3 regions of the Streptomyces sp. Rer75 genome follow, and region 1 is predicted to be linked to each of the others. Evidence: riboswitches for the same ligand, from Rfam matches in the RefSeq annotation. Region 1 holds a riboswitch; each other region holds the start of a gene.

The links. Region 1 has a riboswitch for cyclic di-AMP ahead of HYQ63_RS23360 (M23 family metallopeptidase). Riboswitches for the same ligand answer to the same signal wherever they lie in the genome.
Region 2: it holds a riboswitch for cyclic di-AMP, as region 1 does, so the genes downstream of both, HYQ63_RS31330 (M23 family metallopeptidase) here and HYQ63_RS23360 (M23 family metallopeptidase) in region 1, are expected to answer to the same signal.
Region 3: it holds a riboswitch for cyclic di-AMP, as region 1 does, so the genes downstream of both, HYQ63_RS17990 (transglycosylase family protein) here and HYQ63_RS23360 (M23 family metallopeptidase) in region 1, are expected to answer to the same signal.

What each region holds. Positions count from the first base shown of each region.
Region 1 is NZ_CP058693.1:5,457,927-5,463,415, forward strand. Features, by position in the region: gene HYQ63_RS23355 (PP2C family protein-serine/threonine phosphatase) at 1-1,180, shown strand, start outside; cyclic di-AMP (ydaO/yuaA leader) riboswitch at 1,468-1,611, shown strand; gene HYQ63_RS23360 (M23 family metallopeptidase) at 1,623-2,789, shown strand; gene HYQ63_RS23365 (aldo/keto reductase) at 2,935-3,891, shown strand; gene HYQ63_RS23370 (hypothetical protein) at 3,937-4,251, opposite strand; gene HYQ63_RS23375 (DUF397 domain-containing protein) at 4,345-4,569, opposite strand; gene HYQ63_RS23380 (helix-turn-helix transcriptional regulator) at 4,569-5,414, opposite strand.
Region 2 is NZ_CP058693.1:7,278,416-7,283,904, forward strand. Features, by position in the region: gene HYQ63_RS31320 (pitrilysin family protein) at 16-1,392, shown strand; gene HYQ63_RS31325 (M16 family metallopeptidase) at 1,413-2,798, shown strand; cyclic di-AMP (ydaO/yuaA leader) riboswitch at 3,023-3,185, shown strand; gene HYQ63_RS31330 (M23 family metallopeptidase) at 3,200-3,994, shown strand; gene HYQ63_RS31335 (GntR family transcriptional regulator) at 4,205-4,993, shown strand; gene HYQ63_RS31340 (HPr family phosphocarrier protein) at 5,108-5,389, opposite strand.
Region 3 is NZ_CP058693.1:4,322,903-4,328,391, forward strand. Features, by position in the region: gene HYQ63_RS17970 (Ppx/GppA phosphatase family protein) at 1-720, opposite strand, end outside; gene HYQ63_RS17975 (DUF501 domain-containing protein) at 717-1,265, opposite strand; gene HYQ63_RS17980 (septum formation initiator family protein) at 1,333-1,812, opposite strand; gene eno (phosphopyruvate hydratase) at 1,926-3,242, opposite strand; gene HYQ63_RS17990 (transglycosylase family protein) at 3,327-4,001, opposite strand; cyclic di-AMP (ydaO/yuaA leader) riboswitch at 4,008-4,175, opposite strand; gene HYQ63_RS17995 (transglycosylase family protein) at 4,430-5,383, opposite strand.

The DNA.
Region 1 (5,489 bases):
GCCCGCCGCCGACTCCTCGGGCGCGGCCGCCGGGCTCGTCACGGCCGAGGAGGCCGTCCAGGCCTCGCCGGGGCGGCGGCTGGCCCCGTGGACCCCCGCCATCCTCCTGCTCGGCGGGATCGCGTTCGACCTCGCCGCCCCGGCCCCGTACACCGCCTCCCCCTTCTTCGCCGCGGCCCCGCTGGTCGCCGCCTCCCTCTTCCCGCTGCGGCGGACCATCATCACCACGGTCCTCGCCCTCACCGCCGTCTGCCTGCTGGCCGAGCTGCACGGCGTGCGGGACCCGACCCAGGCCGCGACCGAGATCGCCACGGTGGCCACCGTCGCCCTCCTCGCGCTCGTGATCAACCGCGTCGTCCGCCGCGGCGACCGGCGGCTGGCCTCGGCGCGCGGCATCGCGGAGGCCGCGCAGCGGGCCGTGCTGCCCGTACCGCCCGCCCGCATCGCCGGGCTGGACGTCGCGGCGCGCTATGTGGCGGCCGAGCAGTACGCAGCGATCGGCGGCGATCTGTACGCGGTGCAGGACACCCCGCACGGCGTACGGCTGATCGTCGGGGACGTCCGCGGCAAGGGGCTCCAGGCCGTGGAGGTCGTCGCGGTCCTCATCGGCGCCTTCCGGGAGGCCGCGGAGCAGGAGGCGACGCTGGAGGGGCTCGCGGGGCGGCTGGAGCGGGCGTTGCGGCGCGAGGGCGCGCGACGGGCCGAGCTGGAGGCGTTCGAGGGGTTCACCACCGCCGTCCTCGGCGAGATCCCGCGCGGCGACTCCACCCTTCGCCTCATCAACCGCGGCCACCCGGCGCCGCTGCTGCTGCCCGGCGACGGCGCGGTGCGGCGCCTGGAGCCGGAGACGGTCGCGCTGCCGCTGGGGATGGGCGAACTGGGCGCGTGGCCCGACCGGGTGACGGAGCTGCGGTTCCCCGAGGACGCGACGCTGCTGCTGTTCACGGACGGGGTGACCGAGGCCCGCGACCGGCACGGCACGTTCTACGCCCCCGAGGAGCGGCTGCGCGGCCGCCGCTTCACCGGACCGGGCGGGCTGCTCGACGCGCTGGTGGAGGACGTCGCGCTGCACGCGGGCGGGGAGACCGCGGACGACATGGCGCTGCTCGCGGTCCGGCGCCCGCCCGGAACGAACGGAACCACACCCCCCGCTCCGGACACGGACCGTAGCCAACCGTGACGCGTACGCATAACGATTGACACACGATCAGCCCGCAGGAGGTTTTTACCATCCCTTTTCAAGCGGGGTGAAACGCCCCCATCTGTCCTTCCTTGGTTACTAAGTTCATGCCAAAGCTGCGCGGATTCTTCAGAAGAGCTTGGAATCATGTCGCGCTCTCTATTAACGTTCGATAACGCAGCGCGGTCGACACAGCCGTCGCAGAGGCGGCACCGTGCGCCGTCGCCGAATCCCGTACGTGCAGCGCCAGCACCACCATCAGCACCACGCACCACCACGCATCACGGCAGCAGCAGCCGCCGCGGCACCAGCGCAGCACGAGGGAACCGGGGAACCACCACCTTGGGGTGAATCGGGTCGAACCTGACCCGTAGGAGACCTTCCTGCTCCGAACCCGTCAGCTAACCCGGTAGGCGAGAGGGAAGGAAAGGAGTGCGCCCCGGTGGCGTCCAACAGGTCCGTACTGGACGAAGCTCCGTACCGCTCGTCGGGTACGGGACCCGGCACCGCGACCGCGTACGGAGTCGGCTTCGACGCCGGAGCCGGCGCCCGCCCCACGGTCGGCCTCGGCGCCGAACCGGATGAGCCGCCCGTAGGCAAGGAAGCCGTCTGGGACGAGTGGAACCCCACCGAGGAGTCCATCGCTCCGCTCCGCGGCCGGCACCGCGTCGGCAAGCAGCGCGGCGGGACCATGGCCCGCAGCAGCGCCGTCCTCGGCGTCGGCGTCATCGCGGCGGTCGGCGCGGGCGGCATGGCGAGCGCCAAGGACCGGCCGACCGTACCGATCTCCATGCCGGACCTCGCCCACGTCGCCGACGAGGTCAAGGCCCAGCTGCCCGCCGCCAAGGACCTGCCCGGAATCGGCTCCCTGATGGCCGACGGCCAGGACTCCGCCCAGCCCACCGCCGCCACCCTCACCACCGGCGGCACCGAGGCGGGCGAGGCGCTGCGCACCCGCATCCTGCGGCAGGCCGAGAGCCAGCAGACCGCGGCGGATGACGACAGACGCGAGAGCGAGGCGCGCGCCGCCGCCAAGGCCGCCGCCGACGACGCCGCCAAGGCCGCCGCCAAGGCCCGCGACCTGGCGGAGCAGAAGAAGGCCGAGGCCGCCGCCAAGAAGAAGGCCGCCGAGGCGGCCAAGGCGAAGGCGGAGGCCGAGAAGGAGGCCGCCGCCAAGGCCGCCGCCGACCGCCCCGCCAAGGCGTCGACCTCCACGGGGTTCACCCTCCCCGTCGCCTCGTACACCCTGACCGCGGGCTTCGGCCAGGCGGGCGACATCTGGTCCGCCGACCACACCGGCCAGGACTTCGCCGCCCCGACCGGCACCCCGGTCAAGGCGGTGGGCAGCGGCACCATCACCCAGGCGGGCTGGGCCGGATCGTACGGCTACCGCATCGTGCTCAAGCTCGATGACGGCACCGAGATCTGGTACTGCCACCTGTCGTCCATGGTCGTCACCTCGGGCAAGGTGTCCTCGGGCGAGACCATCGGCCGCGTCGGCGCCACCGGCAACGTCACCGGCCCCCACCTCCACCTGGAGGTGCGGCCGGGCGGCGGCTCCCCGATCGCCCCGCTGTCCTGGCTGCGCGACCACGGGCTGAACCCGTGACCCCCTGATCCGGCCGTCGTCGCTGCGACGGCCCCTCGTTCCGGCGGCTCTGGCGCTCTCTCCCCCCTTGACGCCAGGGCCGCCGGTTCTCTGTCCGCGGCCTCCGACGGAATACCCCCCTCGGTCGTCAGCGTTGTCATATCGCATGACTGAGACGCGCAATGACACCCGTAAGAACATCGGCAGCCTGTCCGTCTTCCCGCTCTCCCTGGGCGGCAATGTCTTCGGCTGGACGGCCGACGAGGCCGAATCCTTCGAGGTGCTCGACGCCTATGTGGCGGCGGGCGGCAACTTCATCGACACCGCCGACGTCTACTCCGCCTGGGCACCCGGCAACGAGGGCGGCGAGTCCGAGACCATCCTCGGCAAGTGGTTCGCCTCCCGCGGCAACCGCGACGACATCGTCCTCGCCACCAAGGTCGGCGCCGGCTCGCCGGAACCCCGCGGACTGTCCGCCTCCGCCATCAAGTCCGGCCTCGACGAGTCCCTCCAGCGCCTCGGCACGGACTACATCGACCTCTACTACACCCACTTCGACGACACCTCGGTGCCGGTCGAGGAGATCGTCTCCACCCTTGACGAGCTGGTGCAGGCGGGCAAGATCCGCGAGATCGCCGCCTCCAACATCTCCGCCAAGCGCCTCGACGCCTCCCTCACCTTCTCCGCCCAGGAGAACCTGGCCCGCTACGTCGCCCTCCAGCCCCACTACAACCTGGTCTCGCGCGACACCTTCGAGGGCGAACTGGCCGACGTCGCCGCCCGCCACGGCCTGGCGACGCTCCCGTACTACGCGCTCGCGTCCGGCTTCCTCACCGGCAAGTACCGCCCCGGCACCACGGTCGACAGCGCCCGCTCCACGGGCGCCGCCCAGCACCTGGAGACCGAGCGCGGCCAGAAGGTCCTCGCCGCCCTCGACGACGTGGCCGCCAACCACAACGCCGACCACGCCACCGTCGCCCTGGCCTGGCTCACCGCCCAGCCCACCGTGGTCGGCCCGGTAGCCAGCGCCCGCACCCCCGCCCAGCTCCCCGCCCTGCTCGCCTCGGTCGACCTCCAGCTCACCCAGCCGGAACTGAACCTCCTGACCTCGGCCTCGGCCTGACCCCGGGCCACGGCGCCGGGACGGCAATCCGCCGTCCCGGCCCCCTTACGCCCCTACACCCCCACGCCGATCCGCCAACACCCACGAAGCGGCGGCAACCGCACCGGCGACCCCGAAGACGGACGGCCACGCCCCCACCTTCTTCGCCAGCGGATGCGACCCGGCGAACGCGGCCACGTACAACCCGCTGAGCGCAGCCGCCGTCCCGTTCCCGGCCTTGTCCCGCCACCCCTTGGCGGCCACGGCCCCGGCCGCCGCCAGCGCAACCCCACCGAGCGGCCGCCGCTTGGTCCACCGGGCCACCCCGTACCCCCCGACCAACCCACCCGCAGCCACCAGCCCCGCCGGCACACCAGCCATGCCGCTACCTCCCACTCCTAGGGTCACCTTGCCCCGACCCTACGCAGCGAGCCCCCACCCCCGGGCCCGAACCGGCTACGGGTGACCAGCCCCTCAGCCCAGCTCATCCGCCCGCAGGGCCGCTACGAAGTCCCCCCACGCGCCCTGCGAGAACCCGAGCACGGGCCCATCCGGACGCTTCGAGTCGCGGACGGCGGTCTCGCGGTCCGGCAGCTTCGCCGTCTCCACGCACTCCAGCCCCTGACCACCGCTGTAGGTGGACTTCACCCACTGCGTCGCCGCAAGGTGGCTTGCCGCTCGTATTCGGTTCGTGGCCATCACACTTCCTTGCGTACGGTGTCGATCAACTTGGCGGAGGCATCCGGGGACAAGGCCCGACTGCTGAGGTAAGCGAACGCCTTTCGATACTGCTCCACCTCAGCCAGTTTCTCCAGGTAGAGGGAGACCGTGACGTTCTCCAAGTAGACAACGTCAAGCGACGGATCCGTACCAACGAGGATGAGGAATGAGCCCATCGCTGACGCGAGAGGGCCGATGCCAGAGGGGACGACTCGTAGATCGATGTGGGGAAGCGCTGCACGGTCAAGCAGGTGGGCAAGTTGCTCCCGGTGAGCCTCCGCGCTTCCGATCTTTCGACGGATGACCGATTCGTCAAGCACGACGGACAACTGCATCGGGTTGTCGCGGGTGAGGATTGCTTGCCGCTTCATCCGCACCTCGATGGCCTGCTGCAAACGCTCCTCCGGCGGTGGTTGAGGATCGCTCCGGTGGAGTTCCTCGGCGTAGCGCCGGGTCTGCAACAGCCCTGGGATGAAGGCGAGGGCAAAATGATCCTCGCGGACTGACTCGTCCTCCAGGGTGAGGAGAAGGTTCATGCGGCTGGGGATGGCCTCGGTGTATGACTGCCACCAGCCTTGCACTTTGGCGTTCTTGGCAAGATCAACGAGGGCGGCACGTTCTTCATCGCTGGCCCCGTACTCCTTGCAGAGGGCGTCGACCAGCGGCCACTTGACCGACCCGTCCTTGGTTTCGTAGCGGCTGACGGTCGCTTTGGAGAGCCCCACCCGATCACCGGCCTCCTGCAGGGACAGGCCCTTCTCCTCGCGCAACCTGCGCAGGCTGGCGCCCAACTGTCGGCGTCGCGTCGTCGGTCCAGCAGACATAGCAGTCGGCTCCTCCACCTGGGTTCTTGCGATCACTTGCCGGGTGCGAAGACAAGTAGATCGCGACCAAAGGTA
Region 2 (5,489 bases), 1.8 Mb from region 1:
GGGACGTACATGCCCATGGGTCACACGGCCACGCAACAGGCCGGCTCCGGCGGCCTGAAAGCGACCGAGCACCGTCTGGCCAACGGCCTGCGGGTGGTGCTCTCCGAGGATCACCTGACCCCGGTCGCCGCGATCTGCCTCTGGTACGACGTCGGCTCACGCCACGAAGTCAAGGGGCGTACCGGCCTCGCCCACCTCTTCGAGCACCTGATGTTCCAGGGCTCGGCCCAGGTGACGGGGAACGGCCACTTCGAGCTGGTCCAGGGGGCCGGCGGCTCGCTCAACGGCACGACCAGCTTCGAGCGCACCAACTACTTCGAGACGATGCCCGCCCACCAGGTCGAGCTGGCGCTCTGGCTGGAGGCGGACCGGATGGGGTCCCTCCTGACCGCGCTGGACGACGAGAGCCTGGAGAACCAGCGGGACGTCGTCAAGAACGAGCGCCGCCAGCGCTACGACAACGTTCCGTACGGCACGGCCTTCGAGAAGCTCGTCGCCATGGCCTACCCCGACGGCCACCCGTACCACCACACCCCGATCGGCTCGATGGCCGACCTGGACGCCGCCTCCCTGGAGGACGCCCGGGAGTTCTTCCGCACGTACTACGCGCCGAACAACGCGGTGCTGTCCGTCGTCGGCGACATCGACCCCGAGCAGACGCTCGCGTGGATCGAGAAGTACTTCGGCACCATCCCCTCCCACGAGGGCAAGCGGCCGCCCCGCGACGGCACGCTCCCGGAGGTCATCGGCGGGCAGCTGCGCGAGGTCGTGGAGGAGGAGGTCCCGGCCCGCGCCCTGATGGCCGCCTACCGGCTGCCGCACGACGGCACCCGTGAGGCCGACGCCGCCGACCTGGCGCTGACCGTCCTCGGCGGCGGCGAGTCCTCCCGGCTGCACAACCGCCTGGTCCGCCGCGACCGTACGGCCGTCGCCGCCGGGTTCGGCCTGCTGCGGCTGGCGGGCGCGCCGTCGCTGGGCTGGCTGGACGTGAAGACCTCCGGCGGGGTCGAGGTGCCCGGCATCGAGGCCGCCGTCGACGAGGAGCTGGCCCGCTTCGCGGAGGAGGGCCCGACGCCGCAGGAGATGGAGCGCGCCCAGGCGCAGATCGAGCGCGAGTGGCTGGACCGGCTGGCCACCGTCGGCGGCCGCGCCGACGAGCTGTGCCGGTTCGCCGTGCTCTTCGGCGACCCGCAGCTGGCGCTGACCGCCGTGGGGCGGGTGCTGGACATCACCGCCGAGGAGGTGCGGGCCGTGGCCGCGGCGCGGCTGCGCCCCGACAACCGGGCCGTGCTGGTCTACGAGCCCGTCCAGGGCGCCGAGGACGCGGACGACGAGTCCTCCGGCGCCGCAGAAGCCGCCGACACCGACGCAGAAGGGGAGGCGGCCCAGTGAGCGACGCCGTCACCGCCACCATGACCTTCCACCCGCAGCCGCAGGGGGGTGCCCCCAAGCCGTGGGCCTTCCCGGCGCCGGAGCGCACTGAGCTGTCCAACGGGCTCACCGTGCTGCGCTGCCACCGCCCCGGCCAGCAGGTCGTCGCCGTGGAGATCAACCTCGACGCCCCGCTGGACACCGAGCCGGCCGGTCTGGACGGCGTCGGCACGATCATGGCGCGCGCCCTGTCCGAGGGCACCGACAAGCACACCGCCGAGGAGTTCGCCGCCGAGCTGGAGCGCTGCGGCGCCACCCTGGACGCCCACGCGGACCACCCCGGCGTCCGGGTCTCCCTGGAGGTGCCGGTCTCCCGGCTGCCCAAGGCGCTCGGCCTGCTCGCCGACGCGCTGCGCGCCCCCGCCTTCCCCGACGGCGAAATCGAGCGGCTGGTGCGCAACCGGCTGGACGAGATCCCGCACGAGCTGGCCAACCCGGCCCGCCGCGCCTCCATGGCCCTGGCGAAGGAGCTGTTCCCGGCCGAGTCGCGGATGTCCCGGCCGCGCCAGGGCACCGAGGAGACCATCGAGGGCATCGACGCCGCGGCGGTGCGCGCCTTCTACGAGGCGCACGTCCGGCCGTCCACCGCGACCGCGGTCGTCGTCGGCGACCTGGCCGGTGTCGACCTCGACCAGGCGCTCGCCGACACCCTCGGCGCCTGGACCGGAGGCCCGGCCCCGCAGCGCTCGGTCCCGCCGGTCATCGCCGACGACACCGGCCGTGTGGTGATCGTCGACCGGCCCGGCGCGGTCCAGACCCAGCTGCTCATCGGGCGCATCGGCGCCGACCGGCACGACCGCGTCTGGCCCGCGCAGGTGCTCGGCACCTACTGCCTGGGCGGCACCCTCACCTCCCGGCTGGACCGGGTGCTGCGCGAGGAGAAGGGCTACACCTACGGGGTGCGCGCCTTCGGCCAGGTGCTGCGCTCGACGCCGCCCTCGCCGGCCGGCGGCGGCTCGGCGGGCGCCTCGCTGCTGGCGATCAGCGGTTCGGTGGCCACCGAGGTCACCGGCCCGGCGCTGGACGACCTGTGGACGGTGCTGCGGACGCTGAAGGAGGAGGGGCTGACGGACGCCGAGCGCGATGTCGCCGTGCAGAACCTCGTCGGCGTCGCCCCGCTGAAGTACGAGACGGCCGCCGCCGTGGCGGGCACGCTCGCCGACCAGGTCGAGCAGCACCTGCCGGACGACTTCCAGGCGCAGCTGTACGCCCGGCTCGCCGAGGCGGGGACGGTGGAGGCGACCGCGGCGGTCGTGAGCGCCTTCCCGGCCGACCGGCTGGTGACGGTGCTCGTGGGTGACGCCTCGAAGATCGAGGCGCCGGTCAGGGCGCTCGGCATCGGAGAGGTGCGCGTCATCACCGGCTGAACCGCGTGCCGCCGGGCCCGACATGTCCCGGGCCCGGCTCAACGCACCATCAGTACAAGGACCCTGGCGTCAAGTGAGACGTCAGGGTCCTCCCGTATGTCCGATTTGAGGGGCGTTTGGTTTGTGGCGAGAACAACAAAAACCCGTAACCGTTTGGTGATCGAAACGCGGCCCGTTTAGCGTCAGTGCGGCTGTTCGCCGGATACCCGCCGCGCCCGCGGCACGGACAGCCATCGCCGAGTCCCACTGGTGCGAGTGCCAGGGGAGCCGGGGACCCAAACGTCCCTGGGGTGAATCGGACGCCTTCCCCGGCCGGGGGAGGGGCCCGTAGGAGACCTTCCTGCTCCGAACCCGTCAGCTAACCCGGTAGGCGAGAAGGAAGGAAAGGAGTGCGCCACACCATGGCGTTCACCCGTGCCGCCGGGAAGCACCGACGTCCCAGCCAGACCGCCGTCCGCACCGGCGCGAACATCGCTGGCATCACCACGGTCGCTTCGGGCGTCGTCGCCGGCATCGCCGGCCCGGCCCTCGCCGCGACCGGCGAGACGCCGTCTCCCCAGGACACCGGTCTCCGCCAGGCGATGGTGATGGGCGACGGTCTCTCCGACCAGATCGACGCGCAGGCCCAGTCCCAGGAGAGCGCCGCCGAGGCCGCCGCCGCCAAGGCGAAGGCCGAGGCCGTGGCCCGCCAGGAGGCCGCGCGGAAGGCCGAGGCGGCCGCGAAGAAGGCCAAGGCGGAGCGCGAGGCCAAGGAGCGCGCCGCGCGTGAGGCCGAGCGCAAGCGCCTCAACACGTTCGTCTCGCCCATCGACGGCTCCTCCGTCTCCACCGGCTACGCGGCGTCCAGCGGCCTGTGGTCCTCCGGCAGCCACACCGGGATCGACTTCTCGGCCTCCACCGGCACCGAGGTGCAGTCGGTGGGCATGGGCGAGGTCGTCGAGGCGGGCTGGGGCGGCGCCTACGGCAACAACGTCGTCATCAAGATGAACGACGGCACCTACACCCAGTACGGCCACCTCTCCTCGATCGGCGTCTCGGTCGGCGAGAAGGTCACCCCCGGCCAGCAGATCGGCCTGTCCGGTGCCACCGGCAACGTCACCGGCCCGCACCTGCACTTCGAGGCCCGCACCACCGCGGAGTACGGCTCGGACATGGACCCGCTGTCGTACCTGCGCTCGCACGGCGTCAACCTCTGACCCGTCGCCGTCCCCGTCGAAAGGCCCCGTCCGCTCCGGACGGGGCCTTCGGCGTTACCCGGCCGGGACGCTCCACTGTGACCAAAAAATATCCCTGAATTGCCTTCGCCCATCGGAAATCCCGGCGGCTTCGAATAGAGTCGCTGAACACGCGTCAATCGGATGCGTTTCGCGGGGTTGAGGCGGAGGTTCGACAATGCGGGACCGGAAGTGAACGGGGATACGGCCGCACTCCAGGGCGGTCGCCGGATTTCGGCACATGCGGTGTGCACGGCGATCCGTGACGACATCATCTCCGGTACCTATCCGCCCGGCAGCCGGCTGACCGAGGAGCTGCTCGCCCGGCGCTACGGAGTCTCCCGGGTGCCCGTCCGCGAGGCGCTGCGCACCCTGGAGTCCGAGGGCTTCGTGACGACCCGGCGGCATGCCGGCGCGTGCGTCGCGCAGCCGTCCGAGAAGGAGGCGGCCGACCTCCTGGACATCCGGGCCCTGCTGGAGCCGCTGGGTGCCGCCAGGGCCGCCCAGCGGCGCACCGAGGGGCATCTGAAGGTGCTGCGCGGTCTGGTCCGGCTCGGCCAGGAGCGGGCCCAGCGCGGCCGGCTGGGCGAGCTGCGCTCGCTGGGCGACTGGTTCCACGAGACGCTCGCCCAGGCGTCCGGCAGCCCGAGCCTGGCGGGAATGCTGGTGCAGCTGCGGCGCAAGACGGCGTGGGTGTACGCGGCGGACCCGGCCCGGCAGGCCGCGCAGGCGGTGCAGCCCGCGCAGGTCATGCAGGCCGTACCGGGCGCGGCCGGGTGCGCCGACCCGTCGGTGCGCGCCATCGAGTCCTGGGCGGAGCACGGGGCGATCGTGGACGCGGTCGCGCGCGGCGACGCCGACCGGGCGCGGGCGCTCGCCGCCGCGCACACCGAGCGCTCGCTGGCCGAATACCGATTGCGAAACGCGTCCCAGGTGAGAACTTCGAAACATTCCGTAAACACGGCGAGCGGCCGGAATTAACAGCCGCTCGGTATATAGCTCAATGGAATTCGCGATGCGGAAAAGCAACGGGGCCGCGGTGATCCGTAATGGTTCACCGCGGCCCCGCCGCGCCGAAATGCGATTCGGACGGAATCAGACGGTCTCCGGAAGCTCCTCGAGACCCTCGGCCACCAGCTTCGCCAGACGGTCGAGCGCGACCTCCGCGTCGTCGGCCTCGGAGGCGAGCACGACCTCGTCGCCACCCTGAGCGCCCAGGCCGAGCACGGCGAGCATGGAAGCGGCGTTGACCGGGGTGCCGCCCGCCTTGGCGATCGTGATGGGGACGCCGGCGGCGGTCGCCGCACGGACGAAGATCGACGCCGGGCGGGCGTGCAGGCCCTCGGCCCAGCCGATGTTGACGCGGCGCTCAGCCATGGTGTTGCCCTTCAGATCTGCGGGTGCTGTTGTCTAGACCAGATCATACGGTGTCCGGTCTCGCCCGGGTTCGGGCCCGAGTGGGTCCGGTCATGTCCGA
Region 3 (5,489 bases), 1.1 Mb from region 1:
CTCCGTGAGCCCCAGCGCGATGGCGGCGACGGTGGTGACCGTACCGGCCAGCCCGACCAGGGTGTGGCCGCCCTCACCGGGGCGGCAGCCGCCGGTGAGCGGCACCGTCTCCTCGGCGAGGTCCAGCGCCCGTTCGATGTCCGCCCTGACGGCCGAGATCTGATCCTCCGTCGGCACCTCGGCGACCTGGCCGTCCACGACGAGATGGCGCTCCGTCAGCCGCACACAGCCGATGTCGACGCTGCGGGCCGCCCGCACCCCGTCGTCGCCGCTGACGAACTCGGTCGAGCCGCCGCCGATGTCCACCACCAGGAACGGACCGCTCAGATGCTCATGGCCGGTCAGCTCCTTGGTCGCCCCGGTGAAGGAGAACGCCGCCTCCTGATCGCCGGTGATCACCTCGGGCTCGACGCCGAGGATGTCCACGACGCCGCGCACGAACTCCTCGCGGTTCTCGGCGTCCCGCGAGGCCGAGGTGGCGACGAAGCGGACGCGCTCGGCGCCCAGCTCGCGTATGACCTCCGCGTACTCCCGGCACGCGGCGAAGGTGCGCTCCAGCGCCTCGGGGGCCAGCCGCCCGGTGCGGTCCACGCCCTGGCCCAGCCGGACGATCGTCATCCGGCGGTCCAGCTCGGTCAGCTCACCCGTGGCCGGGTCGGCGTCGGCGACCAGCAGCCGGATCGAATTGGTGCCGCAGTCCACGGCCGCGACGCGGGTCATGCGGTCTCCTCCCGCTCCGCCCCGACGGCTCCGCAGGGGCTGACGCACGGGCCCTTGCGCCACCACTCGGGCAGCAGCGCGATCGCCTCGTCGCCGAGCGGATTGACCCCGGGACCGGCCGCGAGGGAGTGGCCGACCAGGACGTGCAGGCACTTCACCCGGTCCGGCATGCCACCCGCGCTCGGGAAGCCCTCCAGCACCTCGATGGCGTCGCGGCGCGCGATGTAGTCCTCGTGGGCGGCGCGGTAGGCGGCGGCGAGCTCGGGGTCCTCGCCCAGCCGGGCCGTCATCTCCTTCATCACGCCCTCGGCCTCCAGCGTGCCGATCGCGGACGCGGCGCGCGGGCAGGTCAGGTAGTACGTGGTGGGGAACGGCGTGCCGTCCTCGAGGCGCGGCGCGGTCTCGACGACATCGGGGTTGCCGCAGGGGCAGCGGTGCGCGACGGCGCGCAGGCCCCGCGGGAGGCGGTTCAGCTGCTCCTTGACGGCGGCGATGTCCGCGTCGGTGGGCGCGGTGGGCTCCGTCTGCGGAGGGGGCGTGTCCATGAGGGGAAAGTTCTCTTCGATCGGTATCGGGCCGGGTGCGACCGTAACGAGCGCCGGGCGCGGCGCGTCAGCGGTCCGCGGCGGCGGCCGCCTTCGGCGTGTCCGCCGTGTCCACGGCGTCCCAGAGGTCGGTGTACCAGGGGCGGTCGGCCGCGCCCCGGTCGGTGGAGCGCTCGGCCCGGGCGCCGGGGTCCACCATGCTGAAGCCGGTCTCGCCGGGCATCAGATAGTGCAGGTGCTCGCGGGCCTGCCGCTCGATGTACGCGGGGTCGCGCAACCGGGCCTTCTGCTCGCGCAGCTTGGCCACCTCGGCGCGCTCGCGCTGGGCCTGGCGCCGCTGGTCGGCGATCTCCGAGCGCTGGGAGATGTACTGCCGCATGGGATAGGCCAGCGCGACCACCAGGGAGCAGACGACCAGTGCGAGGAGGGCGGCCCGGCCGGTGAGCCGGCTGCGGCGGCGCTTGATCCGGGCACGGTAGACCCGGGCGGCGGCGTGTTCGCCGAGCGCCTTGAGCCTGGTCGCGGTGGAGAACCGATCCGCCGGCACGTCGCCTCCCCGGTGATGACTTCGCTTAAGTAACGCCGTCCCCGGCCCACGGTACGGGACCGCGGCCGGGGACATGCGTCAGACGTGTCCGCTCCTCGAGGATCGAGAAGCGGTCAGCCCTTGAAGCGCGGGAAGGCGGAGCGGCCCGCGTACACCGCGGCGTCGTCGAGGATCTCCTCGATGCGCAGCAGCTGGTTGTACTTGGCCACCCGCTCGGAGCGGGCCGGGGCGCCGGTCTTGATCTGGCCGCAGTTGGTGGCGACGGCCAGGTCGGCGATCGTGACGTCCTCGGTCTCACCGGAGCGGTGCGACATCATGCACTTGAAGCCGTTGCGCTGGGCCAGCTCGACGGCGTCGAGGGTCTCGGTCAGCGAGCCGATCTGGTTGACCTTGACCAGCAGGGCGTTCGCGGTGTCGTTCTCGATGCCGCGGGCCAGCCGCTCGGGGTTGGTCACGAACAGGTCGTCGCCGACCAGCTGGACCTTGTCACCGAGCTGCTCGGTGATCGTCTTCCAGCCGTCCCAGTCCTCCTCGTTCAGCGGGTCCTCGATGGAGACCAGCGGGTACGCCTCGACCAGCTCGGCGTAGTACGCGGTCATCTCGGACGCGGTGCGGGCCTTGCCCTCGAACTGGTAGACGCCGTCCTTGTGGAACTCGGAGGCGGCGACGTCGAGCGCGAGCGCGATGTCCTGGCCGGGCTGGTAGCCGGCCTTCTTGATGGCCTCGACGATGAGGTCCAGGGCGTCCCGGTTGGAGTCGAGGTTCGGCGCGAAGCCGCCCTCGTCACCGAGACCGGTCGACAGGCCGCGCTCCTTCAGCACGCCCTTCAGGGTGTGGTAGACCTCGGCACCCCAGCGCAGGGCCTCGGAGAAGGACTCCGCGCCGACCGGCGCGATCATGAACTCCTGGATGTCCACATTGGAGTCGGCGTGCGAGCCGCCGTTGAGGATGTTCATCATCGGGACCGGCAGCAGGTGCGCGTTCGGGCCGCCGAGGTAACGGAAGAGGGGCAGGTCGGACGCCTCGGAGGCGGCGTGCGCCACGGCGAGGGAGACGCCGAGGATGGCGTTGGCGCCGAGCGAGGACTTGTCCGGAGTGGCATCCAGATCGAACATCGCCTGGTCGATCAGGCGCTGCTCGGTGGCGTCATAACCGACCAGCTCGGGGCCGATCTGCTCGATGACGGCGAGGACGGCCTTCTCCACGCCCTTGCCGCCATAGCGGTTCTTGTCGCCGTCACGGAGTTCGAGGGCCTCGAAGGCGCCGGTGGAGGCGCCGGACGGGACGGCGGCACGGCCGGTGCTGCCGTCGTCGAGGCCGACCTCGACCTCGACCGTGGGGTTGCCTCGCGAGTCGAGGATCTCGCGAGCTACGACGACGTCGATGGACGGCACGAGGTTCTCCTTCGTATGTGTCTGCGGTAGCAGCATGAGCCTAACCGCACCGAAGCCCCGGCGGGGTGCACCGTGGGGGCGGCGCACCCAGCCGGGGCTCGTTGACTACGGTGTGGCTGATCAGCTCAGGTGGAGCTGCTGGCCGGGGAAGATCAGGTCGGCCTTCTGGATGATGTTCTTGTTCAGCTCGAAGAGCTTCTTCCAGCCGCCCTTGACGTCCTCCGCCTTGGCGATCTTGCCAAGGGTGTCACCGGACTTGACCTTGTACTCGCCGTCGCCCTTCTTGATCGGGCCGCGGGCCTCGTCACGCGCGGCGTGCTCGGGCGCGCTGCGGGGCGCGGCCTTCGGCTTGGCGGACGGGGCCGACTGCGAGGAGTCGGACTGGCTCTGCGACGGGGTGGACGGGGCCGGGGCGGACGGGGCGCCGCCGCTGGTCAGGCCCTTGCCGCAGACCGGCCAGGCGCCCTTGCCCTGGCTGGCCAGGACCTTCTCGGCCACCTGGATCTGCTGGGCCTTGCCGGCCTTGTCGGCGGTGGGTGCGAAGGCGGTACCGCCGTACGCGGCCCAGGTGGAGGAGGAGAACTGAAGGCCGCCGTAGTAACCGTTGCCGGTGTTGATCGACCAGTTGCCGCCGGACTCGCACTGCGCGACCTGGTCCCACTGGGACGTGGTGGCGGCAGAGGCGGACGTCGCACCGATGAGCGGAGTGGCCACAGCGGCTCCGGCGAGGCCGGCGAGCGCGGCGATACGAGTGGCCTTGGAAGGACGACGGTGCTTGCCCTGAGCGTTGGACATGTTCGTTCGTTTCCTCACCGACGCCTACGAGGTGAGCTGTCGGGTTCGGGCGTGAGTTGCCCGGCTGGGTGCGGGGGTCCGCACCCTGCTTCACCCCTAGCCGCTCGGCCGATTCCGCTGGCCTCCCGGCACTTACCTTGGGTCCCCCGCTCCTGCCTTCGGCGCTGGCGCGTCGGTACCGGACGACCGCCGGCAGGACTCGGCGTGACGGTCGACGGTGCTCGCGGTGGCGAGCGGAAAGACGTTAAACACACCTCCGGGAAACGTTCAAACACCCTTATCGCAGCGAAGAGGGCTGTTATCGATCTCACCCGGCCCACATCGGCGCAGGTGGGGCCGGGTGCGGAGAGACCGGACACCTCGGACGCCCCGGAAAATGTGACGAGAGGTATGTCTCACCGGCGCCAGACCGGGCAAATCACCCCGAACTACTGGCTCCTGATGGTGAGATCAAGCCGCTGACCAGGAAGAATGAGATTTGGGTCGGTTCCGATGAGGTTTTCGTTGGACTCGTAGAGCCGACGCCAATCGGCGCCCAATTCCTGCTTTTCGGCGATTGCTGAAAGGTTGTCACCCGGACGCACTGTGTAGCCGCCATCCGTGGGGTTTTCGGCCCTGCCGGCACCGCCGCGCGAGGCATGGTCGCTCGGCCGCTCCCCCGCGTCCCGTTCGCCCCGGTGCTTGCCGGAGGAGCCTTCGGAGCCGCCCTCGGTGGAGGAGGGGGTCGGCGAGGGGTCGGGCGCGCCGGAAGAAGGCGCGCTGGAGGAGGGGGACGGTGAGGGCGCGTCGTCGCCCGGGCCGTCCGCCTCGTCCGAGTCGCCCGGCGTGGCCGGGTCCTGGGGCCGCTCCGGCTCGGTGGACGCGTCGGAGGGCTCCGATGCGTCCGGCGCCTCGCCGGCCGCATCGCCACGGTCCCGGGCGTCGGATCCGTCACGGTCCTCGCGCTCCGCGTCGCCCTGCTGGGAGGGGCGTGCCGTGCTGCCGGGGTTCACGTCCGGGGCGTCGCCGCCGTCGGTCAGCCCGGCGTTCAGCGCGCAGCTGGGCCAGGCGTCCGGGCCGCGGTCGCCGAGGATCGACTCGGCGACGGCTATCTGCTGGGAGCGGCTGGCGAGGTCGGGGCGCGGGGCGTAGCTGGTGCCGCCGTACTTCTTCCACATGTCGAGGGTCAGCTGAAGGCCGCCGTAGAAGCCGTTGCCCTCGTTGGCGCTCCACATCCCGGCGCTCTCGCACTCGGCGACCTGGTCCCACGTGGAGGCGGGGGCGGCCTGGGCGCCGGTCGCTCCGAGGAGCGGAAGGGCGAAGCTCGCACCGGTCACCCCCGCCGCGACGACGATGGCCGGAGCCTGGCGGGGGCGGCGGTGACGTCCGTTCCCGGAAAGCATGCGAATCGCCTCTCGTGTGGGGGCTCGGTTTGTCGGTTGAACATAGCGACGCCACACGATCATCACAAGCCGGTGTATCCCAGGTCACGCCAAGGTCACATGACTG